Regions from separate parts of the Pseudoalteromonas sp. SR45-1 genome, predicted to be linked through region 2. Evidence: predicted binding sites of a transcription regulator. Region 2 holds the regulator's gene; each other region holds the start of a gene.

Region 1 (8,349 bases), on a different contig from region 2:
TACGATAACTACAAAGGTTTTGGCGATACAGTAAACTTTAAACTTGCTGGTAACTGGTCTATTACCGACGATATTTCATTACGTGGTGCATTAAGCTCAGGATTTAGAGCGCCTTCAATGCAGCAGCTTTACTTTAATAACGTAAGCACACAATTTGTTGTTGATACTAATGGGAATTTAGTTGCAGAAGAAGTTGGTACATTTAGAAATGATTCAACACTTGCGCAAAGTTTAGGTATTCCAAAACTTAAAGAAGAAAAATCACAAAACCGTAGTTTAGGTATTGTGTATAACGTTACCGATAATATTAATGTAACCGTTGATTACTACTCGATTGATATTGACGACCGTATTGTAATTAGTGATCGCTTAGGTAAAGGGTTATCTACAAGCCTTGATGCAGCACTAAATAGTGCAGGTGCTGGCGTAGGGCAGTTTTTCTTAAATGGTGCTGATACAGAAACACGTGGTGTTGATTTTGTAGCAACGTGGAACACTGAAGGTTTAGGCGGCACGCTTGATTTTACACTTGCAGCTAACTTTACCAAAACAGATGTTGTATCGTTGTTCTCTCCTGCTGGCTCAAGCCTTGAGACAGTAAAAGTAGAAGATATATTCTCAGCTGAAGACATCTCTATTATAGAAGAGTGGCAACCAGAGGACCGTATTAACTTAAGTGCGCTTTATCAACGTGATGATTGGACTGTTAACCTCTCACTTAATCGTTTTGGTGAATACACAGTAGAAGATGGTGGGCGTCAAACGTATGGCGCAGAAATTTTAACTGACGTTAAAGTTAACTACTTCGTTACTGAAGACTTATCAGTAAATATTGGTGCAAATAACTTGTTCGATGTTTACCCAGATAAAAATGAAATAGGTAACTCTCGCTCAGGTACTATTGTAGATGCTAATGGTAATACCGTAATTAGCAGCTCAGGTGTGTTTGACTACTCACGTCGTTCGGCTCCGTTTGGTTTTAACGGTGCTTACTACTACGTAGGTGCAGAATACCGTTTTTAATTAATAACCTCCCTTTTGTTATTTAACTCAAAGGGCCGTAAGGCCCTTTTTTTGGTTTTAGCTTGGGCTGATTTTATTTAGAAATCAAACTTATTGGATAATCATCGTATTGCTTAATATTATTCATGACATTCATTAAAGTATTATGTGTACTGTTTTCGTCTGCGGTTATAAGTACCGAACTTATTTCATATTCAGCCGCGAACATAGCTAAATTAGTCGCAACTTGCTCTAAATCAATTAACCTCTCAGAAAAATATACTCCGTTACTTTCATCAATTTTAAATAAAGCATTTTTAACAGGCTTATCTATTTGAGGGCTGTCGAGTGGTCGGTTTAATTCAATAGCCACAGGTTTTACAAAAGATGTAGTTACAATAAAGAAAATTAGTAATATGAACACTATGTCTAACATCGGGGTCATATCTACATCAGCATTATTTTGTAGTTTGGTTAGTTTTTTCATATTGGACCTTATTTTTAATTAAATGCTGCGGCGCCACAGCAAGGTTTTAGGTACCTATTAACAAAATTAGCACAGCAAAAATAAAGCGTGGTTAAATAAATATTCTAATAACATTAAATATTTGTACTAATTATGTATTTAAATTGTGGCGAAATAAGGTGGTGTTTATACCGATCTGCTTAAAAATGGGTCTATTTAGCATCGTTATAATGTAATTCAATTTGTTAAATTGCTTAAAAAACTATGTAGGTTGGTATTAGAGGTAATAAAAAACCCAGCTCGAGGCTGGGTTCTAGTTATGCGCTATGTAAGCTTAATGCTTTTGCATACGGCTCATTTCTGCATGGCAGCTTTGCATTGTTAATAATGTTTTAGCCAGTGCAGCTTCGCAGTCAGCTGGTTGCGGTTTATCCATTGCTGCTTTAATTTCTTCAAGGGTTTTATCTTCTACCTCTTCAAGCTCTTTTACATACGTGCTGTCGTTGTGTGAGGTGAAAGTAGTCAATAGAGCTGTGTACGCACGTCGTGCTTCAACTGCGAAAGATGAGCCATCTTCGCGTTCGCCTTTTTCATTAATTGCATATGGCTGCAAGCGCTCAACACTCACTTTTCGGGCATCTATCATACGCTGAAAAAGTGCACCAATAGCAGGGTCTTCAACTTTTTCCTGTGCTTTTTGATAAAAATCGATGCCGCTGTTCATAACTTGAATGATGTCAGTAATATGATTTACTTCTGATCCTTGATGGGTGTTCATAATGACCTCTTTAATTAAATGAATGTATAGTTCAATTAAATAAAAGCAATGTATGTTCCACGTTTTAATAGTTATGTAGTTATTTGATTTTATTGGTTTAATTTTGTTTCAGTAGGATGCTAAGTTAACAGGCAAAAAATTAACCTAGCAATTTTTACATTATATTGTGTAATAAAGTTATTTTAGCTCTTCAGCTACTTCAGCTACTTTTTGACGTAACCAAATGTGACTCGCATCGCGATGTAACAGTGGACTCCAAATCATATCAAGCTCAAAAGGAGGAATTGGAAATGGTGGCTCTAAAATTTTAAGCCCCGGATCATCTAAATATATATTTGCGGCTTTTGAAGGAAGGGTCGCAATCAAATTTTTCTCTTTAGCTAAATGAATAGCTACATGGTAGTTACGCGTAAAAGTGGCAATATTACGATGCTTACCAAAGTGAGCAAGTGCTTCGTCAACCCAGCCAAGTTTTTGCACATCTTTAGGGTCCATGCCTACACCTACACCAAAACCTGTTTTGCTTACCCATATATGGCGCGCTTTTAAATAGCTGTCGAGACTAAAGTTTTCAATTATAGGATTATCGGCTTTTACTAAGCAGCAAAAACTATCTTTCCAAATACGTTTATGATGAAAAGACTGAGGTAAGTTTTCAAAACGGTTGATTGCCATATCTACTTTACCGTTTTCTACATCATGAAAGGTGACATCACTTGGTGTGAGTATATCTAAAGTAGTATCGGGGGCTTCTTCGTGCAATTTACTTAAAAGCTTTGGTGCTAATGTACTTGCAGCGTAATCACTGGCCATTATTCTAAACACACGCTTACTTTGGCTTGCCTCAAATTCTCGATTAGGAGCTAGAGTTTCTTCAAGGGTCATTAAAATGCCACGAATAACGGGTTGTAACTCCAAAGCACGCTCGGTAGGCACCATACCATCGCTGGTACGAACTAAAATAGGGTCGTTAAATAAGTTACGAAGACGTTTAAGGCCATTACTCATTGCAGGTTGCGTTATACTCAATTGATTAGCAGCGCGTGTTACGTTGCATTCTCGAAGCAATGTATCGAGGTAAACGAGTAAATTTAAATCTATTTTACTTATATTCATTGTGTGTGTCCTTTAGCGCTTACCAGTGGTGAATAAAGCGCTGTGCTGTCGGGTATGGGTAAATATGACTTACCTGACCATTTTTTATATTTTGTTGTGCCTGCTTCCAAAAGCTAACATCTATAAGCTCTGGGTGAGTGCTGAGTAAAAACTTTTTATACATAGGGTTTGGCATTACAAATGTACAAAGTTGCTCAGGAAATACGTCCTGTGGTGCAACAGAGTAACTTTGTTCATCCATTAAATAGTCGTCATAGCTCTTTGCTTTTGGTAATGCTCTAAAGTTCATATCGGTTAGATATTGAACTTCATCGTAATCGTAAAAAATAATACGTTTGTGCTTACTTACACCAAAGTTTTTTAAGAGCATATCACCAGGGAATATATTAACAGCAATCATTTCTTTTAGGGCTTGCCCATATTCTTCAATCGCGTCGGCGACACTTTCTTCATCAGCATTTTCTAAAAACAAGTTAAGAGGTGTCATGCGCCGTTCAATATACAAATGCTTGATGATCAACCAATCGCCCTCAATTATCATTGATGAGCCAATTGTTTTATGTAATTGCGCAAGTAAATTACTATCAAAACGCGCTAAAGGAAATACGACGTTAGAATACTCTATGGTATCGGCCATTCTGCCAACGCGATCATGGTTTTTTACCAGTTGATAGCGTTTTAATACGGTATCACGGCCAAAGGGTTTACTCTCACCAAATTTGTCTTTTATTACTTTAAAAACATAGCCAAATGAGGGGAGGGTAAATACCATCATCACCATACCGGGAGTCCCCGGTGCAATTGTAAACTCATCACTAGAGTGAGATAAGTGATTTAAAAACTCTCGGTAAAACTCAGTTTTCCCCTGTTTATGAAAACCCACTGCATTATAGAGCTCAGCAAGTGTTTTGTTTGGCATAAGTTGATTTAAAAACCGAACAAGTGCTGAAGGTGCGTGTGTCTCTACCATAAAATAAGCGCGGGCAAAGCCAAAAATAACACGCATTTGAGATGACTTAGTTAAAAGTGCATCTAAATATAATCCGTTATCTTCATCGTGTAATACAGCGATTATAAAGGGCTGAACCCCACTTTTTGAAACAACACGACCAACAATATAGGCTGCTTTATTACGATAAAAAGGCGTGTGTAAGATATCAAAGCGCATTTGCCAAGGTTGGTGATGTGTATCGGGGGCTTGTTTATAAAAAGCTTTAACAAGGAGGCGGATATCACGCTCTAAATTTACAAATGGGGCTTTAAAATCAAAATGATTAATAATGCGTTTTATTGTTGGTTTGAGGCCATCAACTACAGGAAAGTAAGTTCTATATTCTGCTTCTACAGGCACTGAAGGAGCATCTTTTAAGGTTGCTTCTACAAATATAAAGTCATTATGAAAATAGCGCCTATGGTACAGCCGGCAAAATACAGAGTTATAAAAAGTTTCGGCGAGCTCTGCTTGGGGATGAAAACATAAAAAATGCTGGTATATCTTTTTAACTTCAAGCCATAGGCTTTCATCGAGTTGTTCGGTTGGGGTTTCTTTTTTTAGCGCTTGCGTGGTTTCGTTAACACGATCATCATAATAGCTGATACGCAAACGGCTGATATCATTAATTGCTTGCCAATCTTTTTTTGCAAAGGCAAGAGGGGCTTTGGCTGTTGTTTTTTGAAATAACTGATAGTGCCTTTTAAAACCCGTTAAAATTAATTCAGCAATATGGCGAGGTTGCATTTGCACTCCTTAAAAGTCCCTAGAGTTTATACTCTATTGTGTTAAGGGTATGTTATTTTAAGTTTAAAACCAAGATAAATGTTACTTACTAACTAAGAGTAACTTATTGGAATTGAGCTATCTTTTTTTCGAGAATTTTAATTTGTTTAGTCACAGCCGATACGTTTTTCTTATATGTTTTATTAATTATTTTTAGTTTTTTAGTAATGTCTTTAGTAATACGCTTTTTATCATCAATGGCTAAGATATGATTTAACCGCTCTTGTTGTTTGTATTCAGCACGCTCTTTATTACGATCAAGTATTGTTAGTTTATGGTTATTACTGCGAAGCTCTGCCTGTAAGCCAGATAGAAGCCTTTCACGCTCAAGTTCGTTTAGTTGTTTAGTGTAGTCAACCTTAGGACCAGAATACTGATTACCCGTTGTGTTAACTTTATAAGTCGTTGCTTCGTCGTCACAGGGGAGTTGAGAAAAGACAGTGCCTTTTTCTGTTACACATTTGTAGTAAGTGGTATCGCTAAAGCTAAAAAAACTGATAAGTAAAAAGCTAGAATGGAGAATATAACGAGAAGTTTTAAACATACATGTCATCCTTGGTTTTTATATCTAACAACAATATAAAACTATAACCTAGCTTGGTGGTATATCAAGCTAGGTTAGGATAACTGTTATTGGGTAAAGGTTTTGAGCTTTTTAATACTCTGTACTAAAAATGGTATATCTAAACCTTGTTCAATAGAAAAACCTTCAGCGGCGGAAATGTTTTTAAAGTTACCATCTGAATCTATTAAGGTAATCCTATCTTTTTTATAGGCTATAACAACACCCTGAGAGTAGTTCACGCCCATATCGTCTTTTTTCTTGTATAGATTAACGCCTAGCATTGTTTGCTTGGCAATAGCTTTGCAATTTAAATATTGCCCAACGCTTGTTGCAATTAAATCGCTAGGTTGAATTAGCCCATCTACCTTAGAAATACGTTTGTCAGAGCTGTATAAAGTTGAGGTGGTTACTACTTCTTGCTTGTTATTGGCAAGACTAAAAGCAAAAACCTGTGTTTCATCATCTCGAACAGTAGGGGTATCACTCGCTTTAATTACTCGAATAGCACTAGAGCTATGTGCTTGATCATTAATAAAGCTTAGTTCTTCAATGCCAGTTACTTCAATGCTACGGCGCTGACTTTGCCAAACTGGGAGTGTCTGCTCGGTTAAAATTGCTGCTTTATAAAAAGCGGGTAAACCATACACTAAGCTAAATAACGTATCGTCATGATTTGTTGGCTGTAAAAACTGCTCTGTTTTGTGCATGTTTTTATTCTCGTCAACAAACTTTTCGAGTTGTTGTTGAGTTTCAAATACAAATATATCTACATTGGCTTGTGTGTAGTCCTCGCATTTTTCAAGCTGGCTTGGCATTTGATAACTAATATTTTGGTTATTAATTTTTACGTTGTGTGCTTGCTCGTAGCTTTCTATATCTAGCAGATCATTTTTAGCTAACAAGCTTTTAGCAGTAGTAGGGTATGAAAGTGGCAAAACATTATCTTGTTTTGTTACGTCAAAGTTTAAATTGGCGTCAGCCCAAATATGAATACTGTGGCTAAGCGAAAAACACACGATTAAAAAAGAAATTGCGTAACGTGCAAATTTATATTGCTTTAAACGCTCAAGGTGGTGCCATGTGTAATTACTAACAAGTAGCTGAAAGCCTAAAATAACAACAACAATACCACTGGCTAAAATGGTTGTTAAAGCAGGAGAGCTTGTTAAACGATGCCACAACAATGAAATGATCTCAGGTAAGGCAGATATACTTAGGTGATAACCTAAATTAACATACACATAAGCATCAAGAGTAAGCAATGATGCGCCTACAGTGGCTATTACAGCGGCCATGCCACGAATGTGTCGTGGGTAGGGGAATATTAAACTAAGCGGAAATACCGTCAGCACAAACGCTAAAAAGGCTATAAAACTAGTGTGGCTTAGCCAAGTAACTAGCATATAGGTAATGCCTAAAAAGCTTGTAGGTGGCGAGTCTGCAAATAAATAGCTTAAGCTAATAAGTAGGGCTAAGCCGATATTGGCAAAGGTAAACCAATGCCCCCAACTTAGCAGCTGACTCGCTTTTGATGAAAATTGATTGTGCTGCGATAAATTCATAAATTTTATTTAACCGACTGCGCGAGCGCTTTTGCAAAGTTCTCGGTTACAGCTTGTCTTTTCCCTGTTGGTACATGCTCTTTTAAGATATGCGTGATAGAATTTCCTAAACACATAAGACTTAAATCAACCGGCGCATTGTGTTTAGTTAGCACATCAATAAGCTGATCGACGATTTGTTCTACTTCTTCATTAGAGTATTTTGATAAGATTGGCATTAGTTGGTTCAATAAAATAGTTATATTCTCGTATTTTAACACTAGAGGCGTGAAAAACAAAGATGACAACAGACGTTAAAAAATTAGTCGTTCACTATGTAGACAAAAAAGACGACGATACGCAAATTCACCTTCGAAATGATGAGATGGTAATTAACGATAAAGTAGCCGTTTTTATCGAACAATTACATCATGCATACAATGGTAAACCTGGTAAAGGTTATTGTGCTTTCAGTGGTGACAAAAACAGTGTTGTAGCATCTGCAATGCAAAGTTACCGTAATGATGAGTTAGGCTTTTGGCATATGACCGAGCAAGCCTCAACGGTTTTAAAAGAAGAGCTTGATAAGTATGCATTTAGTGAAACAGGCTATTTAGTATTTTGTCATTACCAGTACGTTGCAACTGATTACATGCTAATTGCGATGATTAACATCAAAGAGCATTATTCTATGACCTCAGAGCTTGATTTAGCCGCTTCTCGTCATTTAGACATATCACGCATGCAACTTGCTGCTCGTATCGATTTAACAGCGTGGGATACACAAGCTGACGACAACCGTTATATTTCATTTATCAAAGGGCGAGCTGGACGTAAAGTTGCTGACTTTTTCTTAGACTTTTTAGGTTGTGAAGAGGGTATTGATTCAAAACAGCAAAGCCAAGTAATGCTTAGCGCAGTAGAGGATTATTTATCTGAGCAACAATTTGATAAATCAGAAAAAGACGATTTACGTAAACAAGTTTTTGACTACTGTAATGACTGTGTGACAACTGGTGAAGATGCCAGCGTAAGCGAGCTATCTGCAACGCTTACAAAAGGCGATGACAGCCCGTTTGATAGTTTTTGTAAAGAACAAAGCTA
Region 2 (8,349 bases):
GGTCGTCATTCACAGATAGTACAACAACGTATGAGCAGCTTAACCGTACAGCATATTTATCAAGGCCAAGAAAATAAGCTCATTGCCTATCAAGAATTAAAAGATAAACTCAACCTTAGCGATGAACAAATTGCTTATATTGGTGATGACGGTCCTGACATGCCTGTTATGGAGTTAGTAGGCTTTGCCGTTGCAGTAAATGATGCCCACCCTCTTATTAAGCGTTTGTCACATTATGTAACGCAAATGCCTGGTGGTTTTGGCGCTGTGAGAGAACTCACCGATTTGCTCATGCTTGAAAATGGTAAAGCATTGACTACACAAGGTACTAGTTCATGAATGCAGCGCGCATAATATTAAGCGTTTTATTCATTAGCTGTATGGTTTGGCTTTGGTACCCTTATTTTACACAAACAAATATTGTGCCTCAGGCTGAGCCTGAAGTTGTTGCTAAGCCTGATTACATAGCTATTGAGCTCAAACAGACAGCCTATGATGAGCAAGGTAAAATTAGCCACAAAGTCACTGCGGCTAAAATGGAGCTATACCAGCAATTAGGTTTCACGTTTTTTGAAAAACCCATTTTTACTTTATATAACGAGCAACAAACGTGGCAAATAAATGCAGACGAAGCAACATTATATGAAGATAAACAATTAATTTTAGAAGGTAATGTGGTTGCCAAAAATTTAACCGATAACGCCATGATAGACAAAATCAATGCTGATAATATTCAGGTTGATATAAAGTTATTAACAATGCGTTCGGAGCAACCCGTCATTATCACTGGACCCAATTTAAAAATCACCGGTAAAGGCCTAGAAGCCGACTTGAAAACCGAAGTGATAAAACTAATTAACCATACGCGAACCATATATTATGACCAATAAAATATTAAAATCACTTATCATTCCTACACTTATACTAGCGTTTAATAGTAGTGCTGCAGAGCAAAACACGCAACCTGCTGCCAATCAAATTTCAATAAGTGCCGACAAGCAAGAAGGTCAATTGAAAGCTAATGTGGGTATTTTTGAGAAAAACGTTGAGATTATTCACGGTAATCGCCGCATTACAGCCGATCGCCTCGAAGTACACAAACGTGATGAACTTGGTGATAATAAACAATTATTAATTGCCACAGGCAGCCCTGCGCACTTTGAAGAAAAGCAATCAGACGGCACGACTATGAGCGCCAGTGCTGACGAAGTACGTTATGATGTATCTAAGCGTTTTTTAACGCTTGTTGGTAATGCACAAGTATCGCAAGCCGGACAAAAAATAAATGCTAAAAGCATTACCTACGACATAGAGCAGCAGCTCATCAGTGCCGAAAAAGATGAAAACTCAACTGACCGCGTTCACACAATTTTAGTACCGATCGAAACTAAAAAAAGTAAAAAAGGCGATAAAGGTCAACCATGAGCACATTAAAAGCAGAACTATTGGCAAAAAGCTATAAAGGTCGTGAAGTTGTAAAAAACGTCGGCCTTGAAGTACAAGCTGGCAGTATAGTTGGCTTACTTGGCCCTAACGGTGCTGGTAAAACAACGACTTTTTATATGATTGTAGGGCTTGTTCCTAGCGACAAAGGTAAAATATCTATTGATGATAACGATATTACTCTTTTACCTATGCATAGTCGTGCTAGATTAGGCATAGGCTACTTACCACAAGAGTCATCGATTTTTAGAAAGCTGACTGTTTATCAAAACTTAATGGCCATTTTAGAAACGCGCAAAGAACTAAATAAACAAGCCAGAGAAGACACGCTCAATAACTTATTAGATGAATTTAGCATACAACACATTCGTGATAGCCAAGGTATGGCATTATCGGGGGGAGAACGTCGTCGTGTAGAAATAGCACGAGCGCTGGCAGCAGATCCTAAATTTATATTACTGGATGAACCGTTTGCCGGTGTTGACCCTATTTCGGTATTAGATATAAAGAAAATAATAGAACATCTTAAAAATCGTGGGATTGGTGTATTAATTACCGACCATAACGTAAGAGAGACCCTTGATGTTTGTGAAAAAGCCTACATTGTTTCTCATGGGGAGCTGATTGCATCAGGTACTCCAGAACACGTATTAAATGATAAAACAGTACGCGATGTTTACTTAGGCGAGCAATTTAGGCTGTAACATTTACGCCATGTCTTTAAGCATCTGCTAGTATTAATTATAACAACATAAAAGGATTGTTAGAGATACATGAGGCAATCACTACAGCTGCGCATGGGCCAGCAACTTACAATGACTCCACAGTTGCAACAAGCTATTCGTTTGTTGCAACTCAGTACATTGGATCTCCAGCAAGAAATACAAGAAGCTCTCGACAGTAATCCACTATTAGAGGTTGAAGAGGCAGACTATTCCGAAGACGCTGCTGGTAAAAACGAGCAAAAAGCTGATACCGATGACATAACTGTTAGCGCATCTGCTGATGATGCTCCGAGCGAATACGAACAAGATACTGGTGAAGCACTTGCAAAAGACACGCTAAGTGACGACATGGCTATGGATGTCAGTTGGGATGAGTACATGAGTGCCGCTCCTGCAGCCTCATCAGGTCCAATGCCTGAAGACGAATCAATATACCAAGGCGCCTCTACTGAAACGCTCCATGAGTATTTAATGTGGCAATTACAACTAACGCCATTTAGCCCTACAGACGAAGCTATTGCTATTGCTATTGTAGAAGCTGTCGATGATTCAGGTATTTTAACACTAAGCTGCGAAGAGATTTTAGAAAGCTTTAATCAAGAAAACGAAGATGATAACGAAGTCGAACTTGATGAAATTGAAGCGGTATTAAAACGCATCCAACTGTTTGATCCTGTTGGTATTGCTGCACGTAGTTTACAAGAGTGTTTGTGTATTCAGCTTAATCAATTTGATAAAGAAACACCTTATATTAATGAAACGAAAATGATTTTAACCGAGCATATTGATCTATTAGCAGCTCGCGACTATCGTACATTAATGAAAAAAACTAAGCTCAAAGAAGAAGAGCTTAAAGAAGTAATGACACTAATACATACTCTCAACCCAAAACCTGCAGATACTATTGTAAGGGAAGAATCTGAGTATGTTATTCCTGATGTGTCAGTTAAAAAAATTAAAGGCCGCTGGGTTGTCGAATTAAACCCAGATAGCATGCCTAAAATTCGTGTTAATAGCCAATACGCAGCAATGTCTCGCACTGTAAAATCAAGTGGCGACAGCCAGTTTATTCGCTCACATTTACAAGAAGCTAAATGGTTTATTAAAAGCTTAGAAAGTAGAAACGACACGCTATTAAAAGTTACTAATTGTATTGTTAAGCAACAACAAGGCTTTTTTGAACATGGCCCTGAAGCCATGAAACCAATGGTTTTAAATGATGTTGCTGAAATGGTAGAAATGCACGAATCGACAATTTCTCGCGTAACTACTCAAAAGTACATGCATACACCCCGTGGTATATTTGAGCTTAAATATTTTTTCTCAAGCCATGTAAGTACTGAAAACGGTGGTGAATGTTCATCTACAGCAATACGTGCGCTTATCCGAAAATTAATCGCAGCAGAAAACTCAGCAAAACCATTGAGTGATAGCAAAATAGCGGATATATTGGCTGAGCAAGGAATTAAAGTAGCGAGACGTACAATCGCAAAATACCGCGAATCTCTTGCTATTCCACCGTCAAATCAGCGTAAAAGTCTGATTTAAGACGCTAAACTAAGAGGGTAATGCTTATGCAACTAAACTTAACTGGTCGTCACGTAGAATTAACCGATTCACTAAGAGACTATATTAATACTAAATTTGCGAAGCTTGAAAGACACTCTGATCATATTAATAATGTTCATGTCATTCTCGATGTAGAAAAATTAAATCAAAAAGCAGAAGCCACAATACACGTAAGCGGTGCTGAGCTATTTGCCTCTACAGAACATCAAGATATGTATGCCGCTATTGACTCGTTGATCGACAAGCTCGATCGCCAAGTAATCAAACACAAAGAGAAGCTTGCTCGACACTAATATGATGAAATTAAGTTCACTTATATGCCAGGACTGCAGCAAAGCTGCGGTCCTTTTTAATAGCAAAAAAAGAATTTTAGAGTTCATTAGCGAACTTGCTCACGACAAACTTCCGTATTTACCGCAACAAGATATTCTTAATGCTTTAATGAGCAGAGAGAAATTAGGTAGTACAGGTATAGGACGTGGCATTGCTATTCCTCATGGAAGAATGAGCGGTGCAGAAGAGCCTTTGGCTTTAGTGCTCGTTAGCGAAACTCCAATAAACTTTGATGCAATCGATAATCGCCCTGTTGATATTTTTGTCGCACTCATCGTACCAGATGGCGATAACCAGCAGCACTTAAAGACTCTAGCAACCATTGCTGATAAACTAAACAACAAAGATTTTTGTAAACAGTTACGCAGTGCAAAATCTGATACTGAGCTTTACCAAGTTATTGTCGATCAATCATAGTTTTATAAAGGGTGTTAAATGGAGTTAATTATCATAAGCGGCCGTTCTGGTTCTGGAAAGTCGGTTGCTTTGCGCGTTGTAGAAGATTTAGGTTATTATTGCGTAGATAATATTCCAGTAAACCTACTACCTTCATTAGTTCGCAGTGTGTCTGATAGCTACGATAAAATTGCTGTTAGCATAGATGTGCGCAACATACCTAAAGAACAAGATGAATTTAACGATATTCTTGAATACTTACCAGGCTTTGCAAACCCTACGTTATTTTATTTAGATAGTGACGATCAGACATTGATCAAACGCTTTTCTGAAACACGCAGATTACACCCACTATCAATAGACTCGTTGCCTCTTGATTTAGCCATCAAAAAAGAAAAAGAATTACTTGATGTATTAACCACTCGCGCCGACTTTATGATAGATACGACTGATTTAAGTGTTCATCAACTCGCTGAATCTATTCGTGAAAAGATTTTAGGTAAAAAAGATAAGCAACTGATTGTCACATTTGAATCATTTGGCTTTAAACACGGTATACCAAAAGAAGCAGACTACGTATTTGATGCACGCTTTTTACCAAATCCACACTGGGAACCAGAGTTGAAGCCTTTAAATGGGTTAGATCAACCGGTTAAAGACTATTTAGCTAATCACAGCATAGTGCAAAAATTCACATGGCAAATTCAAACATTTGTACAAACGTGGTTACCGCATTTAGAAAGAAATAACCGCAGTTATTTAACCATTGCTATTGGGTGTACAGGCGGGCAACATCGCTCTGTGTATTTAGCGCAAACTATCGGTGAAAGTTTTGCAATGACACATCCCAATGTAAAAATTCGCCATCGCGAGCAAGAAAAATAATATAGCTGAATAATCACCTGTTCAGCTTAGGTAGAGTAAGTTATGCATTGTGAAGATACCTTTTTAATAAAAAACAAATTAGGCTTACACGCCAGAGCAGCTACTGTGCTTGCGCAATTAGCAGTACAATTTGATGCGACAATCACATTATTCCAAGATGACAAAGAAGCAGCAGGCGATAGCGTACTTGCATTAATGTTACTTGAAAGTAGCCAAGGAAAAGAAGTTAAAGTTGTTTGTAAAGGCCCTGATTCTGAGCAAGCTTTACACGCTGTTGGAGAATTAATAGCACAACGCTTTAATGAACAAGAATAATCTGTTTTATAAAAACAATATTCGCATTACTAGTGCTTCAATTAAAACAGATATATAAAATAAATAGGTTAGTAACGCCAGTTAACTCACCTCCCCCCATAAAGTAATATAACAATTTATAAAGGACGCCAATGCCAGAAGCTTTTGAACAAGATTATCCACTACAGCAACTAAAGCAGGTGACGAAGTCACTCAATAGTGGTCAATTTGTTCAAGTTAGGCGCATGCTCGCAAAAACGGCTCCTTGTGATACCGCATTATTATTAGAATCATCACCGCATAAAATTCGCCGACTGCTTTGGCAATTGGTCGATCCTGATGTGCAGGGTGATGTTCTTGAAGAATTATCTGAAGATGTTCGTTTAGGCATTATTGCCCAAATGGAACCTAAGCACATTGCCGCCGCAACTGAAGACATGGGCCACGATGACTTAGGTGAAGTATTACGTAGCCTGCCAGATACCGTCTATAAAGACGTTGTTAGCGCGATGGACATTCAAGACCGTGAACGTGCCACGCAAGCACTGTCATATCAAGAGCGTTCAGCAGGTGCGCTAATGAACACCGATACGGTGACCATTCGCCCTGATGTAACACTCGATGTTGTACTTCGTTATATTAGACTGCGTGGTGAGTTACCAGAGGGTACAGATGATTTATATGTTGTTGATAAACATAACTGCTTTATAGGCGCTTTATCGCTGAGTACATTATTAACTAATCCGCCAGAAAAAATTGTCCGCGATTTAATGGATGAAGATTGTGAGTCTATCCCAATCTCAATGGATGAAAGTGAAGTAGCGCAATTATTTGAGCGTCATAATTGGATATCGGCCCCAGTGGTGGACGATAACGACCAACTCCTCGGTCGTGTTACTATCGATGACATCGTTGATGTAATCCGAGAAGATGCCGAGCATAGCTTATTAAGCCTAGCCGGTCTTGATGATGAAGAGGATACATTCGCGCCAGTACTAAAAAGCTCTAAAAAACGCTCAGTTTGGCTAGGAGTTAACTTACTAACCGCACTTGCAGCTGCTTTTGTAGCTAGCTTTTTTGAAGGCACTTTAGATGTTCTCCCTATTTTGGCTGTGCTTAACGGTATTGTCCCTTCTATGGGTGGTGTTGCTGGTAGCCAATCATTAACGCTTGTTATCCGTGGTATTGCAGTAGGTCATATAAACCAAACAAACCAACGTTTCTTGATGATGAAAGAACTGGCCATTGGCGCGCTAAACGGTATTTTGTGGTCACTATTAATTGCGGGTGTTATTGCGCTATGGCAGTGGGACTTTATGCTTGGTGGCGTACTCGCCTTCGCTATGTTTATGAACTTAGTTGTGGCAGGTGTTGCTGGTGCAAGTATTCCAATAATTCTTAAAAGAATGAATATAGACCCTGCTCTTGCAGGGAGTGTGGTGCTAACCACAGTGACTGATATTGTTGGTATATTCGCCTTTTTAGGTACTGCTACATGGTTGCTGATATAAATTAAACGCTTTAAAAGTAAAAAACTACAGCAAAAATAGTTAGGGTAAATCAGTAGCTATGGCAACGGATACCAAACATAAAAATGACATACCTAAAAAAACGCTAAAACAAAAAAGCGTATCCATATTAAAAAGTGTACTGGTATATAGCTCTATATTTTTCGTCATTTATACCGCCGTCAATTGGTGGCGGCAACCTGTCATGCCAGCAAATCCTCAATTACAATTAATCGACTATAAAGGGCAAAACATTAATTTAGCAGCAATGAGCCAAGATAAACCCACGCTTGTGTATTTTTGGGGAACTTGGTGTCCTATTTGTAGTATTACCTCCCCTGCCATAAACGAACTCGAAAACGAGAATAAATACCCTGTTGTGAGCATCGCGATAAAATCAGGCTCTGATCAAGAGCTGCATGATTATTTAAATGAGCAAGGCTACAGCTTCAGTACTGTTAACGATCAACACGGGGAGATATTTTCCGATTGGCAGGGACAAGTCACGCCATCTTATATAATCTTAAAAGATAATAAAATGACGCAAGGACTCACCGGCATTCAGCCGTTATGGTCACTTAAATTGCGTTTGTGGTTATCATCAATGCTTTAAAAAAAAGCTAAACTTAGCACAGGATATCTAAAGAGAGGGGGCTCTAAAACCTCACTCTTTATCACCTACAATAATATAGATAATAAAGAGCAAAGCTGACTTAATTTACGTATACAAAAGCTAAAAAACGCGTACCGCAATTAGCCTTATCTATTAGCGAATAAAATTACTAACGTGTGCTTTGACGATTACCGCCCACTTTTGGCTTAGTGTTTGCCTTTTTAAATTGGCTAAAACCAGTATGTCGCGTTAGTGCCGGACGCCCACCTTTTTTACCACCTTTACCTGATTTTTCATCGCGCCCTTCTTCTGGCACTAAACAGTTAGGCCCTTTACCAATTAAATTAGCTTTACCCATTTTACGTAAAGCTTCACGTATCATTGGCCAACCAGCTGCATCGTGGTAGCGTAAAATAGCTTTATGTAATCTACGTTGGCGTGCGCCTTTAGGTACTGGAACAACTTCTGAGTTGTTTTTTATATTACGTAAAGAGTTCATCTCTGTATGGTAAATAGTCGTCGCATTAGCCATAGGTGATGGGTAAAAATTTTGTACCTGATCAAGCTTAAAGTCGTTTGATTT
Region 3 (8,349 bases), on a different contig from region 2:
GGTATGTGCTTTATCAATAGTCGCTTGCGTATTAAACGAAAGGCGTGCATCTACTTCAGTAGAAATATAACCAGGTACAATCTCACTAATTTCTTTACCAAGTAACACGGCAAAGTAATCACATGCTAGTTCAAGCTGTTTAGCTGGCTCTTGCTCGGTTTCTTTTGCATAGCTCCAAGCTTTATCTAGGTAAGGCTTATATGCTTCAATCTCGCTCGCTTTTAATAAAAGCGACGGGTTTGTAGTTGCATCTTCTGGTTGATGCTTTTTAATAGCTTCAATATCACCAGTGTCGGCTACGATAGATGAATGTTGTTTTAGCCTTTGTAGAGCTGAAGTCATTTGCTTTCCTCATTCCAAGCAAGTTAAAAGAAAAATCTAATCACTCTTAATATATACAATCCATACTGCAACAGTGTGACAATGCTTGATAGGTCTTATGTCCTTATCAATAGAAAAACGGCAATGCATGGGTTATTAAGAGAGGATTTATTTAAACAAAACGTGCTTTTCGTTTCATTTAATGTTGAAATTGACACTAAATAAATTACAAGTCAATAGCTAACTATGATCACTGTTATTTCACCTGCAAAAAATCTTGATTACGAAACGCCACCCGCAACAGACAAGTTCACTCAGCCTGAATTACTAGAGCACAGCGAAGAGCTCATGAAAGTATGCCGTGAACTAACACCAGCGCAAATTGGCAGTTTAATGAAAATTAGCGATAAGCTATCTGGGCTTAACGCAGCACGCTTTAGTGAGTGGGCACAGCCGTTTACACAAAGTAATGCTAAACAAGCAGTGCTTGCCTTTAATGGCGATGTATACGGCGGTTTAGATGCAAGCACGCTTAAAGCTAGCGAGCTTGATTACGCACAAAACCATTTGCGTATTCTCTCGGGTTTATACGGCTTATTAAAACCACTTGATTTAATGCAAGCTTACCGTCTTGAAATGGGCACCAAGCTTGAAAACTCGCGTGGCAAAAACTTATACGAGTTTTGGGGCAGCGTAATAGCGAACAAACTAAACGACGTATTAAAAGCACAAGACGCGCAATACTTAGTTAACCTTGCTTCAAACGAGTACTTTAAAGCGCTAGATAAAAAAGCATTAAATGCACAAATTATTACCCCACACTTTAAAGACTGTAAAAACGGTCAATATAAGGTAATTAGCTTTTACGCTAAAAAAGCACGCGGCATGATGGCGCGCTACATTATCGAAAATAAAGTAACGCAATTAAGTCAGCTTAAAGAGTTTACTGTGGCGGGTTATTACTTTAGCCCTGAGGCAACAGTTAAAGAGCTTGAGCCGGTATTTATGCGCGACGAACAAAATTAGGTCATAAGCTTAAATAAACAATTGAAAAGCCATGCATTGCATGGCTTTTTTGATACTGGCGTTATATTTGCAACTATATCTAATATTAATGAGATTATTAATTAAATAGGTGCAAACAAAATGATCAGTATTCCGTCAGTTGGCGAAGCCGAAAAACTAATAGAGGAAAAGCTCGGAGGGTGGTTTGATGTTGTTATCAGCCATATCCCTAATTTTATAGTGGCAATTGTAATTGCCATAGTATTTTCAATATTGGCGCGCTTTGCTGGCAAGCTGATGAAAAACGTGTTGCGCCGCTCTCTCGATTCAACGCAAATTGCCGACTTAATGGCGTCAATATTTAAAGTTATTGTGTTGTGCATAGGTTTATTTATAGCGCTCGATTTTGTTGGCTTAAAAGGCACTGTTACTTCGCTACTTGCTGGTGCGGGTATTGTGGGTTTAGCCATTGGTTTTGCGTTTCAAGACATGACCGAAAACCTAATTGCAGGTATAGCAATGGGTGTACGTAAGCCATTTAAAACAGGTGATGTAATAGAAACCGATGATGTGTTTGGTTCGGTGCATTCTATAAACCTACGTAACACGCTAATAGAGAGCTTTTACGGGCAACTAATACTTGTACCAAACAAAGTCTTATTTAGAAATGTACTAAAAAATTACACCACGCTAGGTATAAGACGTATAGAAGTACCCGTAGGTATTTCGTATGGCGACGACATAGAAAAAGCAAAAGACGTTATAGTCGATAAGATTAACGAATTTGACTTTGTAATACGTAAAGACGAAACCGCTGTATACGCTGAAGGTTTTGGCGACAGCAGCATTAACTTACTGGTGTGGTTTTGGATTAAATACCCAGGCGAGCCTGACTTTATGACGGTACGCCACAAAGGTGTTGTTGCCGTTAAGCAAGCATTAGACGAAGCTGATATTAGTATTCCTTTCCCAATTCGTACTTTAGATTTTGGTATTAAAGGCGGTGAGAAACTCGATGCCATGATAAGCGATAAAATAAGCCAGCAGTCATCCAATAAAGACAGTAGCGACGGTGCTGACTCTAGCCAAAGTGAGTAATTTAGTTAAAACTCATTAGGCAAAAGCATTGGGAAATAGTTACTTACCAGCAGCGCATTTTTACAGAGTAAAATTGCGCTTTTTTTATAAACGGATTATTAGCTAAAAGTTTAAATACCTAGTTTTGTGTTTATTGAATATCAATTCTAATTAGTTGCGTTTGGTCATGGGAGTATTAACAAGTAAAAGTAGTGTTTACCCAACGATTTTTTTACTGCCTTTGCTGCACACTCTGAAATAACGCCCTCATCTATTTCAATAACTAAATCATCCTTTTTAAGCCCGTTAGGTCGGCTTAAGAATCTGTGTAAGCTTTTTCAGTATCAATTGGGTTAACTTAAGGGTTAAAAGAGCAAAGACAAACACGCTAGCGTCAATTCTAAATCTATCTTCTTAAGTATAAGTGTGAGCTATCGTTTTAAGGGGAGGAATAATCGTATTGCTTAGGCTTTATTTTATCTTTTTTACAGCAGCAAAACTTGCCTTAAACTGAATATAAAAAAGCGCAGCTTGTGTTGGAGTAACAAGCCGCGCTTATGAATTAGTTATACAAATAGGTTTTTGTGGTGCGTATTAAATAACGCTAATTTTGTTACGAATGATTTTAACCCCATCCATATTTTCTAAAAACTTTTGAGCTAGTGCGCGCTGAAAACCAGTTTGTGCTTCACCGTATAAATCTACTTCACCATTTTTTACCTGCACGCGAATATCACTTAACGCTAGGTTAGGATTAGTTCGTAGGGTGTTGGTGATAGCTTGTTGTAAGTTAGGTTGAGTGGCTACACTGCTTACTACGGCCATATTGGTTGCTGCACTTACTTTTGTAGCGCAAGCTAATAAAAATAAACAACAAAATGATACTAAAGCGATAGTTAACTTGAAGCGGTTCATAACTTAATCCTTACATTACGGTGAATAGTGCAGCCACAATATGGAAATTCCATCGGCTAGGTTATCTTTGTAGTTACAATTTCGGTGCCAATATTAACGCCATGAAATATAAGGGAATTTTATTAAGTGGGAATTCAGGTGGGCAAAAATTACATTTAAATGAGTATGAGTTACATGCTTGGGTTACATATGTAACAGGTACAAACAGCAGAGCCTGTAAGGCTTGCATTAAAAAAGCCGACAAAAGTCGGCTTAGAATAAAAATATGTTAGGTTACTTTTTCTTTTTAACCTTGGCCTTTTTCTTGGCTTTCATTTTTACTGGATCTTTACGCTTTTTAGCCGGCGGCTTAGCTTCTTTATGCTGTGGCTCAACACCTTTAATTACACGGCGTTTTAGTTTTTGTTCAACGTAGCGCTCTACTTTATACAAAATACCAATGTCGTGTGCTTCAACTAATGATATTGCAATCCCTTTTTTACCAGCACGGCCAGTACGACCAATACGGTGTACGTATACGTCGGCAGTGCGCGGCATATCAAAGTTAATAACGTGGCTAATGTCAGATACGTCAATACCACGTGCAGCTACGTCGGTAGCAATTAAGATACGTGTTTTGCCACTGTGGAAGTTTTCCATGGCTTTCATACGTTTGTCTTGTGGCATTTCGCCGCGTAACCAAGCTGCTTTAACGCCGTTATTGGTTAGCTCGCCAATCAGTGTTTCTAAACGCTCACGGGTTTTAACAAACACAATTGCTTTAGTCACGTCTGGACCATTTAAGGTATTTACTAAAAGCTCTAGTTTATGATGATAGTCATCGGCTAAATGTACCCACTGGTGAATTTTAGCTTTTTCTTTACGTGACGATTCAGCTTCTAATAGAGCTGGGTCGTTTAATGTTTTTTCAGCAAACCTTTCTACGCTGTCACCTTCGAGTGTTGCTGAGAATAAAAAACATTGGCGACGATTTTTAGCTTCGTCACAAATACGGCTCATTTCTTTTTTGAAACCCATATCTAACATGCGATCTGCTTCATCAATAATAAGCATTTCTACGTGTTCAGCATGAAAGTTTTCGGTTTCTAGGTATTCCATTAATCGACCTGGTGTGGCGATTAAAATATCGTTATTTTTTTCAAAAATTTCTTTATGCGTGCCGTAGTTAATACCGCCTGTTACTACACCAATTTTTAGGTGTGTGCGTTTAGCTAGCAGTTCACATTGTTCATGAATTTGATAAGCCAACTCACGAGTCGGGGTCATAACGAGGACGCGCGCAAAACCAGGATCACGACGTGGGAAATCCAGTAAGTACTGAATAGCCGGAATTAAAAATGCCGCTGTTTTACCTGTACCAGTAGGCGCAGATGCTAAAATATCGCGCCCCTGTAGTGCTTCAGGAATAGCTTGTTGTTGAATGCTGGTTGGCGTCTCGTAGCCCATTTTATTAATGGCATCGAGTAGCTTGTTATCAAGATCAAATTCAGAAAATTGCATAGAGTGTCTAAAATAAGGGACAATTACCCTGATTATACGCGCTATGCTGCGCTTGGTGAATGAAAAGGTGAAAAAATGTCTGGTTTTGTATTTAAACAATTTAAAGTTGAACACGACCACTGTGCAATGAAAGTTTCTACCGATGGCATTTTGCTTGGCGCATGGGCTAATTTAAGCGGTGCAAAGTCATTACTTGATATAGGCACTGGCACCGGCTTACTAGCATTAATGTGTAAGCAGCGCAGTAATGAGCTTGATATAACTGCGGTAGAAATTGACAAAAGCGCCTATACCCAAGCATTACAAAATGTAGCTAATAGTCCGTGGCCAACAATAAGTATTAAGCACCAAACTATTCAAAGCTTTAGTAGCGAAGTTAAGTTTGATGTTGTTATCTCTAATCCACCGTATTTTAATCACAGTTTAAAAGGCGATAATGCTGCGCGTAATACCGCACGCCATACCGACGGCTTAAGTTTTGAAGAGTTAATAAATGCGTTTAAACGTTTAAGCCATAGCCGCTCTCGCTTTAGCTTAATACTCCCAAGCGTTGAAGGTGCATTATTTATTGAGCTTGCTACTCAAAATGGGCTTTATTTAAATACTCATTGCCAAGTAAAAGCCACGCCCAATAAAGATATTAGCCGCAGTTTAATGGCATTTAGCTACGTAAAAAGCGATTTAGAAACGTCAATTCTGTGTATTAGAAACTTAGATAATACCTACACCGCTGATTATATAGCCCTATGCAAAGCATTTTATTTGAAAATGTAAAGCAATTGTAAAATAGGAACGAATAACGCAAACTGACTAAAACCTATTGTTGAGAACAGATATGGATAGTCAGTTACCAAAATCTTTTATAATTATACTTGCCGTATTACAGGCTATTGCTCTTACCCTTTTGTATAGCAGTATAGAAAATAATGTGTGGCCAGCAACAAGCCCTACATTGTTAGTCTCACTTATTACATTTTCTATGAGCTTTCCTTTATTAATGCTAATGACCGTTAATAAAAATAATATAAAAACGTCGTTGCTTTTAATCCTTCCTTTTTCCTTGTTGTTATCTTTATTGGGGGCGTATGTTGGCTTTCAGCAAGAGCCTCAAGAGTACGTAAGTAATAACACTTTAATGTCAGTTTTTATTTTTACTAGTTTAATAGCTGGCTTTAAAGGCCTTATGTACATACAACAATTTGGTAGCTCAGAAAATGTTAGTTACAGTCGTTTATTTAAGCTCTCTTGGCGTAATTTTATAATATTTGGAGAATGCTGGCTGTTTGTACTTATTTTTTGGGGAATTCTAAATTTAGGTGCGGCTTTATTTGATATTTTAGATATAGAATTTTTCTCTGAGCTACTAAGAAATGAATGGTTTTGGATCCCAACCTTAACGCTCGCATTTGCCTTTGCGAGTGTCATATTTAGAAAGCTTTTGAACATAGAAGATAATATCGCTTTTTTACTACAAACTTTAATTAAGTTTTTATTGCCTGTTTTATCAGTTATTTCTCTCGGTTTTTTAGCAACACTTCCTTTTACCGGACTCAATAAATTATGGGAGACCGGAAGCGGCAGTTTATTAGTAATGTGGCTGCAGGTGCTCACGTTGTTTTTTGTTAACACTATTTATAAAGATGACTCATCAGTTCGCCCTTATCACATGCTCTTGCACCGACTCGTTTTTATAAGCGTTGCGTTACTTCCAGTTTATAGTGTTATTTCTGCCTATGGAATTTACTTACGGGTAGAGCAGCATGGGCTAACAGTAGATCGTTGTTGGGGCATTTTGATTTGGTTTTTATTGGCGTGTTTTTCGTTTAGTTATCTTGTTGGAATTATAACAAAGCGAGACAATTGGCTAGAGCCGCTTAGCAAAATAAATATTGTGATGGGGTGGGTGGTGCTCGTTAGTATGCTTGCTGTTAACTCCCCTTTATTAAATTTTCAAAGCTTATCTACAAACAGCCAAATAGCGCGTTTAGATGCAGATAAAGTAACAATAGAAAAGTTTGACTATTACTATTTTGAGCACAGCTTAGGTCGCCAAGGTTATTTAGCTATGCAGTTATTAAAACAGAAAATTGAAACGAGTCACCCAGAGCAATACGCTATCATCGATAGGATGTATGTAAATAATGAGTTTGCTTTAACGCTTGAACACACAGTCGATGATTTTATTGAGCGCAGTGTATTTTGGCCATCACAAGTGCTAATACCTCAAGGTTTAATAGAGGCAGTATTTTCTGAACAACATTTTTACGATCGTAACTCTTTAAAAGAACATACTTACTATTTCATTGGCATGGATTTAAACAAAGATGATGAACTCGATTTTATAGTGATTGACGAAAGTAATGAAAATATATCCGCATATTTCTGGTTATTCGACATGGGTAAGTGGCGCTCAAAGTATATGAATGTCGAAAATCCTGAAGAGATTAGATACCTTGAAAGCATGATTGATAATAACGAATTATCTTTAGTTGAGCCTGAATATTCAAATCTAAAAATAGGGGATGTTGTTTTTAAAGTAAGGTAATACGTTGCTTTGTTTTTTATGCTACAGATCCTTAAACCTAAACTAATGATTATTAGTTTAGGTTTGTTGTTATTTTAGGTGGGGCGCTTTGGTAGTGTGTTTATAAATCACCTGTTATGATTAAGTCATTAGTCACTTGATTTAAAGACAACACAATGAAAAAGTTAAATAAAATAGCATTACTTAGCACGTTAGCAGCCACCATTTTTGCAAGCCAAAGTGTGCTTGCTGCTATTACGCCAGTAGGCCTTTGGAAAACGATTGATGAGGATACAAACCAAGCTAAGTCGTATGTACGTATTACCCAAACCAACGGTGTATTAAGCGGCAAAGTTGAAACCATTCTTAACCCTGCAAAACAAAATGATATATGCAGTAAGTGTGATGATGAGCTAAAAGATCAGCCTATTTTAGGAATGACCATAATCACCGATGTAAAAGCACAAGATGATGGCGTATGGGGAGACGGTGAAATACTCGACCCAACAAATGGTAAAACCTACACCTTACAATTAACCCCGCAAGATGAAGGTAAAAAGCTCGAAGTGCGCGGTTACATTGGCTTTTTTTACCGAAACCAATATTGGCTAAGAGTTGAGTAAGTTTAACTACTTACTTAATTACTAAACGTTAAATAATTAAGCATTAACTGAAATCATTTTTGCGCTTTGCCTTTCTTACTCACTAAGCCTGCCATATTTAATTGGCATAAAATTTTGAGTAAATAAGAGGGTAAAATATGATTAAGTACATAGTTGCTTTAATAATGCTTAGCACACTGTTAATAAGCGGTGGGGCAAACGCAAAGGATGATGCGGTAAACACGGGCTGGTTTAATAACACGGCTATTAAAGGGTATGACAGTGTTGCTTATTTTACCCAAAATAAAGCCGTTAAAGGCAGCGACAAATATACGTTTAGTTATTTAGGTGCCGACTGGCATTTTTCGAGTGAAGAAAACAAAACGGCATTTGCAGAAAACCCAA
Region 4 (8,349 bases), on a different contig from region 2:
AACAAGGTATTGTAGTATTAGACCGCACACCGTTTTACGCTGAATCAGGCGGCCAAACGGGCGACACGGGTACTATTGCAGTTGCTGGTGGCGAATTTAATGTTACTAATACCACTAAACTTGGTAATGCTTTTGCTCACCACGGTACTGTGCAAGGCCGCATTGGTGTTAACGATAAAGTGGATGCGACTATTGATGATGCACGCCGCGATAGCATTAAGAAAAACCACACAGCTACACATATTTTACACGAAGCACTACGTCAATTATTAGGCGACCATGTAGGCCAAAAAGGCTCACTTGTTCAGCCTGATCGTTTACGTTTTGACTTTTCGCACTTTGAAGCGGTTACTAAAGATGAGCTACGTGAAATTGAGCGTGTAGTTAATGACGAAATTCGTCGTAACTTTGCACTCAATACTGAGCTTATGGCTATTGATGATGCTAAAGCGAAAGGTGCTATGGCGTTGTTTGGCGAAAAGTACGATGACGAAGTACGCGTAGTTACTATTGGCGACTACTCTATTGAGCTTTGTGGTGGTACTCACGTTGAGCGCGCAGGCGATATTGGTTTATTCAAAATAGTATCTGAAAGCGGTATTGCAGCAGGCGTTCGCCGTATTGAAGCGGTAACTGGTGCTGATGCAGTTGCTTATGTTAGCGAGCAAGAGCAACAATTACATGATGTAGCTGCTTTAGTTAAAGGCGATAGCGCATCGGTACTTGAAAAAGTAACCGCGTTACTTGAAAAGTCTAAAGGTCTTGAAAAGCAAATTGCGCAACTTAACGATAAGTTAGCAAGTGCAGCGGGTGCATCTTTACTTGATTCGATTGTTGAAATTAACGGCATTAAGCTACTTGTAGCAAATGTTGAAGGTACTGAATCTAAAGCACTGCGCGGTATGGTTGATGACCTTAAAAACAAAATTGGCTCAGGTGTTATTGCACTGGGTGTTGCCAGTGGCGACAAAGTAAGCCTAATTGCTGGTGTAACTAAAGACTTAACAGGCAAAGTAAAAGCCGGTGAGTTAGTTAACCACATGGCAGGCCAAGTAGGTGGTAAAGGTGGCGGCCGTCCAGATATGGCACAAGCCGGTGGTAGTGAGCCACAAAACCTTGCTGCTGCACTAGATAGCGTTACAGCTTGGTTAACTGAGCGTACTTAAGCCTAAGTGGCGCTTATTGTTCAAAAATTCGGTGGCACTTCGGTCGGCTCAATAGAGCGAATTGAAGCGGTCGCCGACCTTGTTGTAAAAACCAGACAACAAGGACATCAAGTGGTTGTGGTGCTCTCGGCTATGTCGGGAGAAACCAACCGCTTAATTAATCTCGCCAAAAAAATCGATACTCGTCCGAGTAGCCGTGAACTAGATGTACTTATTAGCACCGGAGAGCAGGTTTCTGTATCACTACTTGCTATGGCTATTATAAAACGTGGCCACTCTGCTGTGAGCCTATTAGCCGATCAAGTCAATATTTTAACCGATAACATGTTTGGTAAAGCTCGTATTGCAGAGGTTGCTGCTACGCGTTTAAAGCATGAGCTTGAGCATAATCGTATTGCTATTATTGCTGGGTTTCAGGGGCGTGATGTTGAGGGCAACATTACAACGCTTGGGCGCGGCGGCACCGATACATCGGCTGTGGAAATAGCTGCGGCTATAAAAGCTGACGAATGCCAGATCTATACAGACGTTGACGGCGTATATACTACAGATCCTCGTGTTGAACCTAACGCGCGCAGAATGAGCCAAGTTACCTTTGCAGAAATGCTAGAACTGGCAAGTTTAGGGGCGAAAGTTTTGCATATTCGCTCAGTAGAAGCCGCAGGAAAACATAATGTGCCACTTAGGGTGCTTTCGAGCTTTAATCCCGATGAAGGTACATTAATAAGTTTTGAGGAGAACGATATGCCAAGCAAGGTTGTATCGGGGATTGCGTTTAATCGTGACGAATGTTTAATTAAGGTACAAGGTGTGCCAACGGGCACGCAATATCTTTCAAAAATATTGAAACTTTTTGCCGAAAATGGCATCGAAATAGATATGATTAATCAAGTTAATCATAACTTTGAAAAAATAGACTATGCTTTTACTGTGCACTCGAATGATTATCTGCAAGCACTTGAATTATTGAGTGAAGATCAAGCTCAGCTCGGTGCTCAAAATATAAGCGGATTGCAAGCAGTAGCTAAAGTTTCTGCTGTTGGCATGGGTATGAAATCACATTCTGGTGTCGCTAGTTTATTTTTTGATGCATTAGCGCAGGAAAATATTAATGTGGTTTTAGTCTCGACTTCAGAGATTAAAATTTCAGTTTTAATAGATGAAAAGTACTTAGAGTTGGCTGTTCGTGCATTACACAAGGCATTTTTAACAGAAAATGGATAGATTGCGAGTTTTTACTTACTTTTCAGTCTAATTTTCATTAGTATGTTTAAGCGGAATCTTATAATTTTTATTGGAACATGGGAGCAAGAGAATGCTAATACTAACTCGTAGAGTAGGTGAAACCCTAATGATTGGTGACGAAGTAACAGTTACTGTTCTAGGTGTTAAAGGAAATCAAGTTCGAATCGGTGTTAATGCACCAAAAGACGTATCAGTGCATCGTGAAGAGATTTACATGCGCATACAAGCTGAAAAGTCGAACCCTAATCCGGGCAATGCTTAATCAACACGTATACGTAGTTGAGTAATTAACTCAACTAGACTAAAAGCCACTCACTGAGTGGCTTTTTTGTTTATAAAAGCGAGTGTTTCAGGATTAAGTATTTGTTTTGATATGTACTGCATACCACTTTTATTTTTAATAATAATACCTTGCTGGGTGTCTATTACTTCGCTTATATTTTGCCATTCTAATTGATAGCTTTTGTAATGATTAGAAGATTTAATACCTTCTTCATCAAAGGTAAGTGTTACCTCAGAGCCTGATGCTCTGCTGAGCATTTGTCTGGTTACCCACCATGGTCTGCGATAGTAAAAAGCGACGCATTCGAGTACCGCTAACATGATCATAAACGATCCTAAGTAATGATCGTCTAAAACATAAATGCCAAATAAACCAAGCGCAACTAACAACACAAGTAAAAAGTATTTAGGTTTTGCACGCTTACTATAAGGGAGTGACTCATCAAAACACTCGTAAAAGTAGGGTTTATCTAATGTGTAGGTGGTTGTGAATGCCATTTTGCCTTGCTTTAAATATCGTTTTTTTTATTTTAACAAGCTAATTGCTAAATGAGCAGCTTTATAGTCAGTGATTTTATTACTGGCACAAAAAAACGGCTCGAAAGCCGTTTTTTTAGCGGTACAAGAAGAATTAACAGTTAGTTTCTTCAGCGTTCACGCCTTCTTTAACATTTTCACATGCATCTTCAACAGAGTTTTGCACATCAGTTACTGCTTCGTCGATACGTTCGCCAGCATCTTCTGCATGGTTGTCTTCACAACCCATCATGAAAAAACCTGCAAATACTGCGATTAGTGCTGCTTTTAAAGTTGTAGAGTTCATAGTGTAATTCCTTGTAAGTATTAATTAAATTTTAGTGTTTGTTAGATGAATGCTTTATCTACCTGGGTGATTTACCACGTAGTGCACCTGAAACTAATGAAATCACTAAAAGTACTAAAAAGATAAAAAATATAATTTTTGCTATACCAGCTGCGGCACCTGCGATGCCACCAAAACCTAACACTGCAGCGATTAAAGCAATAACTAAAAATGTAATTGTCCAGCGTAACATTGTTTTCTCCTTGGTTATCAAATTTGCTCATAATAACTAATGCCAGTTATATGCCAAAATTTATTTGGCATAAATATCAATTGGTTATGGGTTTTTGCTGTTATTCTAGTTATTAGTTGGTTAGTAACTTTTACGCTTTGTTATGTAAGTTATTCACACTGTTGCAAATAACTGCTAAATGTTCACTAAATAAACTTATTTTGGTAAGACCAATTAACAATTGGTGTGTGGCTTTGCATTTTATATTAAGAATTAGTGTTTATTTTTACTTAGCTTGATAGTTAATTAACAACTTCCATATAACTATTAGCTATAGTCGTTATTTCTTGTATGTATTGTAGAGCGCGTGATTGCTGAGTTATGGCATGTAAATTAATTGAGTGTTATGTTATTTATTGTTTAATTGGTTTTACCAATTTACAAGATGTAGACAAAGCGATTAGTTTTGTTATTATCCAGTGAATAAATATTTAATTAAATCGATTTTTTATTTTCGATATGGGTTTCAAGGGGAGAAAAATGGATATAGGTGCTCTACTCACAACTGCTGGTAACTTAATGCTTACTGGCATGGTTGGGGTGTTTGTATTTCTGTCGATATTAATTGGTGCAGTAACGCTTATGTCTAATTTGGTGACGCGCTTTAGCGAACCTGACGTGGCGACACCAGTTAAATCACCATCTTTTACATCTCAAGGTGTGCCTAATGAGCACATCGCTGCTATTAGTGCTGCCATTGCTCAGTACAAATCAAATAATAAATAAGGGGCAAACACATGGCTAAATTAAAATTAACAGAATTGGTATTACGCGATGCTCACCAATCATTATTAGCAACGCGTATGCGCCTAGACGATATGCTACCGATTGCTAGCAAATTAGACGATGCGGGTTATTGGTCTATTGAATCGTGGGGCGGTGCTACATTTGACTCGTGTATTCGTTATTTAGGCGAAGATCCTTGGGAGCGTATTCGTGCACTTAAAAAAGCGATGCCTAATACTAAACAGCAGATGCTATTACGCGGTCAAAACTTATTAGGTTACCGCCATTACGCTGATGACGTAGTTGAAAAATTTGTAGAACGTGCACATAAAAATGGCGTTGACGTATTTCGTATATTTGATGCAATGAACGATGTTCGCAATCTAGAAACAGCTATTAAAGCGGCTGTAAAAGTAGGCGCTCACGCTCAAGGTACTATTTCGTACACAGTTAGCCCAGTTCATACACTTGATATGTGGCTAACTCTTGCAAAGCAGCTTGAAGATATGGGTTGTCACTCAATTTGTATTAAAGATATGGCGGGTTTATTAAAGCCGTACGATGCTGAAAAACTAATTAAAGCACTTAAAGAAACTGTATCTATTCCAATTGCTATGCAGTGCCACGCTACAACAGGTTTAAGTACTGCTACTTACCAAAAAGCAATTGATGCTGGTATTGATATGCTCGATACCGCTATTTCATCAATGAGTATGACTTATGGACATTCTGCAACTGAAACTATTGTATCGATAGTTGAAGGGACTGAGCGTGATACTGGGCTTGATTTAAACCACCTAGAAGAAATTGCTGCTTACTTTAGAGATGTACGTAAAAAATATGCGGCATTTGAAGGTAGCTTAAAAGGGGTTGATGGGCGCATTTTATTAGCTCAAGTACCTGGTGGCATGCTTACAAACATGGAAAACCAACTTAAAGAGCAAGGCGCAGCCGATAAGCTTAATGAGGTTTTACTTGAGATCCCACGTGTACGTGAAGATCTTGGCTTTTTACCTTTAGTAACACCAACGTCGCAAATTGTTGGCACTCAAGCGGTACTTAATGTGCTAACGGGTGAGCGTTATAAAACCATTACTAAAGAAACTGCTGGCGTATTAAAAGGTGAATATGGCTTAACACCAGCACCAATGAATAAAGAGCTACAAGAGCGCGTGCTTGATGGAGCGGAAGTTATTACTTGTCGCCCTGCTGATAACATTGCACCTGAGCTTGCAACGCTTGAAGCTGAGTTATTAAAAGAAGCACAAGAGCAAGGTTTAACACTTGCTGATGATCAAATTGATGACGTATTAACTTATGCATTATTCCCACAAGTTGGTTTGAAGTTTATTAAAAACCGCAACAACCCAGATGCATTTGAGCCAGTACCTTCTGTTGAAGATAAAAGCAGTAAAGCACCTTCTAAATCAGTTTCAAATAATAACAAAGTGAAGGCTGAGCAATACAGCGTAAAAGTAGATGGTAAAGTTTATGACGTAGTCGTAGCGCAAGGTGGTGAACTTAAGGAAGTAACATTAAAAGACTCTGAGCACATTCCTCAATCTGCTTCGGTTGCATCAGGTGAAACACTTAACGCGCCTCTAGCCGGTAATATTTTTAAGATTAAAGTAAAAGCTGGGCAAGTTGTTAACGAAGGCGATGTAGTGATTATTATGGAAGCCATGAAAATGGAAACTGAAATACGCGCTACGCATACCGGAACAATTGCTGAAGTGTTAGTTAGTGAAGGCGATGCTGTAACTACCGGCGACGCTATGATTGCATTAGCTTAGGAGTAAATAGAGGATGGAAGGTATTTTAAACCTCTGGAATGCGACAGGCATTGCTAACTTTACAATCCCATCGTTAATAATGATTGCGGTAGGGTGTTTATTACTGTTTTTAGCGATAGCTAAAGGCTTTGAACCACTATTATTACTACCTATTGGTTTTGGTGCAATTTTAACAAATGTACCAGTGGCAGGTTTGTCAGACCCAGGTGGGCTTTTGTACTACGTTTATTATGTGGGTATTGATACGGGGATTTTTCCGCTGTTGATATTTATGGGAGTAGGGGCGCTGACCGACTTTAGCGCACTTATTGCAAACCCACGTATGTTGTTATTAGGTGCGGCTGCACAGTTTGGTATTTTTGCTACATTGTTTGGCGCTATATTACTTAACTATGTGCCAGGTTTTGAATTTACTCTACAGGACGCATCGGCTATTGCCATTATAGGTGGTGCCGATGGGCCAACAGCAATATTTTTAGCATCAAAACTGGCACCTGATTTACTAGGCGCAATAGCAGTAGCTGCGTATTCATATATGGCACTTGTGCCAATTATTCAGCCGCCAATTATGCGTGCACTAACAACCCCAGAAGAACGTAAAATAAAAATGCCAGAGCTTCGCAAAGTATCTAAAAAGGAAAAGATTATTTTTCCACTTATGGTGCTTAGTTTAACGGCTATGTTTTTACCGGCTGCTATACCGCTGGTAGGTATGTTTTGTTTAGGTAACTTAATGCGAGAGTCGGGTGTTGTTGATAGATTAAGTAACAGTGCTCAAAACGAAATCATCAATGTTACAACTATATTTTTAGGCTTAGCTGTTGGTTCAAAGCTTGCTGCAGATAAGTTTTTAACTGTTGAGACGATTGGTATTTTAGTGCTTGGCGCACTGGCTTTTGCAATTGGTACGGCATCTGGCGTATTTATGGCAAAAGGACTTAACCGAATATCTAAAACGCCTATAAATCCATTAATTGGGGCGGCAGGTGTATCGGCTGTGCCAATGGCGGCACGAGTAGTTAATAAAGTTGGCCTTGAAAGTAACCCACATAACTTTTTACTTATGCATGCAATGGGACCCAACGTAGCCGGTGTACTTGGTAGTGCAGTTGCTGCGGGTATTTTATTAGCACTTGTTGGCTAAAAATGTAATTTAAAATAGATTAACCATTAAGCGCAGTTTACTGCGCTTTTTTTTGTTCTTAATTTCTTCGCCTCTTAATGGTTTCTTGTTTAGTGCTTTTTGTTTACAGTAACAGCTCTTCAACATTTTAAGGATAGTTATCATGCTTCACACACCTTTAGCAAAGCACTTGCCTCATGTTAGTAAACTTGTATTTGGATGTATGGGTCTGGGCGGCGGTTGGAATAAAGATGCAATCACTGATGCACATGTTAAGCAAGCTCATGAGTGTATAGATAACGCCATTGAAGGCGGTATTAATTTTTTTGACCATGCTGATATTTATACTTTTGGTAAAGCAGAGCAGGTTTTTGGTAAAGCATTAAGTGAGCGGCCAGAGCTTAGAGAGCACATGTATATTCAATCTAAGTGTGGGATTCGATTTGAAGATGACTTAGGGCCAAAGCGTTATGATTTTTCCCAAAAGTGGATTGAGCAGTCAGTTGAAGCATCATTAAAACGATTAAATACAGATTATTTAGACGTACTTATGCTGCATCGCCCTGATCCACTCATGGAAGTTAACGAAATTGCTCGCATATTTAGTTGCTTAAAAGAAAGCGGTAAAGTGCGCAATTTTGCAGTGTCTAATATGCAGCAGCACCAAATGAACTTTTTACAGCACGCACTTGATATGCCGATTGTGGCTAACCAAATTGAGGCTAGTTTACAAAAACATCAGTTTGTTGATGAAGGTGTATATGCCGGTAACAGTGACGGTAAAGATCTTAATTTTACACCAGGTAGTATTGAGTACTGTCGACATTTTGAAATCCAAATTCAAAGCTGGGGTAGTTTATGCCAAGGCTTGTACAGCGGTAGTGATTTATCAAACGCATCTCAGGCAGATATAAACACCA

The links. Region 2 encodes sigma-54, which starts transcription at its own class of promoters, with help from an activator protein. Its sites were predicted from a motif close to GTTGGCACGNNNNTNGNNT; they were not measured.
Region 1: the regulator sigma-54 is predicted to act here: its motif matches at 2,290-2,308, upstream of H5089_RS19410 (PA2169 family four-helix-bundle protein).
Region 3: the regulator sigma-54 is predicted to act here: its motif matches at 3,392-3,410, upstream of H5089_RS06655 (BON domain-containing protein).
Region 4: the regulator sigma-54 is predicted to act here: its motif matches at 3,788-3,806, upstream of H5089_RS06865 (DUF1328 domain-containing protein).

The regions. Positions count from the first base shown of each region.
Region 1 is NZ_JACJDR010000026.1:35,388-43,736, forward strand. Features, by position in the region: gene H5089_RS19400 (TonB-dependent siderophore receptor) at 1-1,023, shown strand, start outside; gene H5089_RS19405 (biopolymer transporter ExbD) at 1,097-1,489, opposite strand; gene H5089_RS19410 (PA2169 family four-helix-bundle protein) at 1,803-2,246, opposite strand; gene H5089_RS19415 (LysR family transcriptional regulator) at 2,424-3,362, opposite strand; gene aceK (bifunctional isocitrate dehydrogenase kinase/phosphatase) at 3,382-5,100, opposite strand; gene H5089_RS19425 (DUF4124 domain-containing protein) at 5,204-5,683, opposite strand; gene H5089_RS19430 (DUF3413 domain-containing protein) at 5,770-7,266, opposite strand; gene H5089_RS19435 (DUF1414 domain-containing protein) at 7,272-7,484, opposite strand; gene yejK (nucleoid-associated protein YejK) at 7,547-8,349, shown strand, end outside.
Region 2 is NZ_JACJDR010000002.1:62,613-70,961, reverse strand. Features, by position in the region: gene kdsC (3-deoxy-manno-octulosonate-8-phosphatase KdsC) at 1-339, shown strand, start outside; gene lptC (LPS export ABC transporter periplasmic protein LptC) at 336-890, shown strand; gene lptA (lipopolysaccharide transport periplasmic protein LptA) at 880-1,425, shown strand; gene lptB (LPS export ABC transporter ATP-binding protein) at 1,422-2,147, shown strand; gene H5089_RS02705 (RNA polymerase factor sigma-54) at 2,217-3,716, shown strand; gene hpf (ribosome hibernation promoting factor) at 3,743-4,030, shown strand; gene ptsN (PTS IIA-like nitrogen regulatory protein PtsN) at 4,035-4,487, shown strand; gene rapZ (RNase adapter RapZ) at 4,506-5,351, shown strand; gene H5089_RS02685 (HPr family phosphocarrier protein) at 5,394-5,666, shown strand; gene mgtE (magnesium transporter) at 5,798-7,156, shown strand; gene H5089_RS02675 (protein disulfide oxidoreductase) at 7,359-7,766, shown strand; gene H5089_RS02670 (YgiQ family radical SAM protein) at 7,936-8,349, opposite strand, start outside.
Region 3 is NZ_JACJDR010000005.1:22,284-30,632, forward strand. Features, by position in the region: gene tal (transaldolase) at 1-342, opposite strand, end outside; gene yaaA (peroxide stress protein YaaA) at 568-1,347, shown strand; gene H5089_RS06650 (mechanosensitive ion channel family protein) at 1,468-2,424, shown strand; gene H5089_RS06655 (BON domain-containing protein) at 2,998-3,318, opposite strand; gene srmB (ATP-dependent RNA helicase SrmB) at 3,592-4,818, opposite strand; gene H5089_RS06665 (tRNA1(Val) (adenine(37)-N6)-methyltransferase) at 4,894-5,592, shown strand; gene H5089_RS06670 (DUF4153 domain-containing protein) at 5,654-7,363, shown strand; gene H5089_RS06675 (DUF2147 domain-containing protein) at 7,519-7,965, shown strand; gene H5089_RS06680 (YHS domain-containing (seleno)protein) at 8,103-8,349, shown strand, end outside.
Region 4 is NZ_JACJDR010000005.1:61,215-69,563, forward strand. Features, by position in the region: gene alaS (alanine--tRNA ligase) at 1-1,166, shown strand, start outside; gene H5089_RS06845 (aspartate kinase) at 1,173-2,390, shown strand; gene csrA (carbon storage regulator CsrA) at 2,482-2,673, shown strand; gene H5089_RS06855 (YcxB family protein) at 2,724-3,191, opposite strand; gene H5089_RS06860 (hypothetical protein) at 3,325-3,516, opposite strand; gene H5089_RS06865 (DUF1328 domain-containing protein) at 3,575-3,748, opposite strand; gene H5089_RS06870 (OadG family protein) at 4,268-4,513, shown strand; gene oadA (sodium-extruding oxaloacetate decarboxylase subunit alpha) at 4,525-6,306, shown strand; gene H5089_RS06880 (sodium ion-translocating decarboxylase subunit beta) at 6,320-7,450, shown strand; gene H5089_RS06885 (aldo/keto reductase family oxidoreductase) at 7,593-8,349, shown strand, end outside.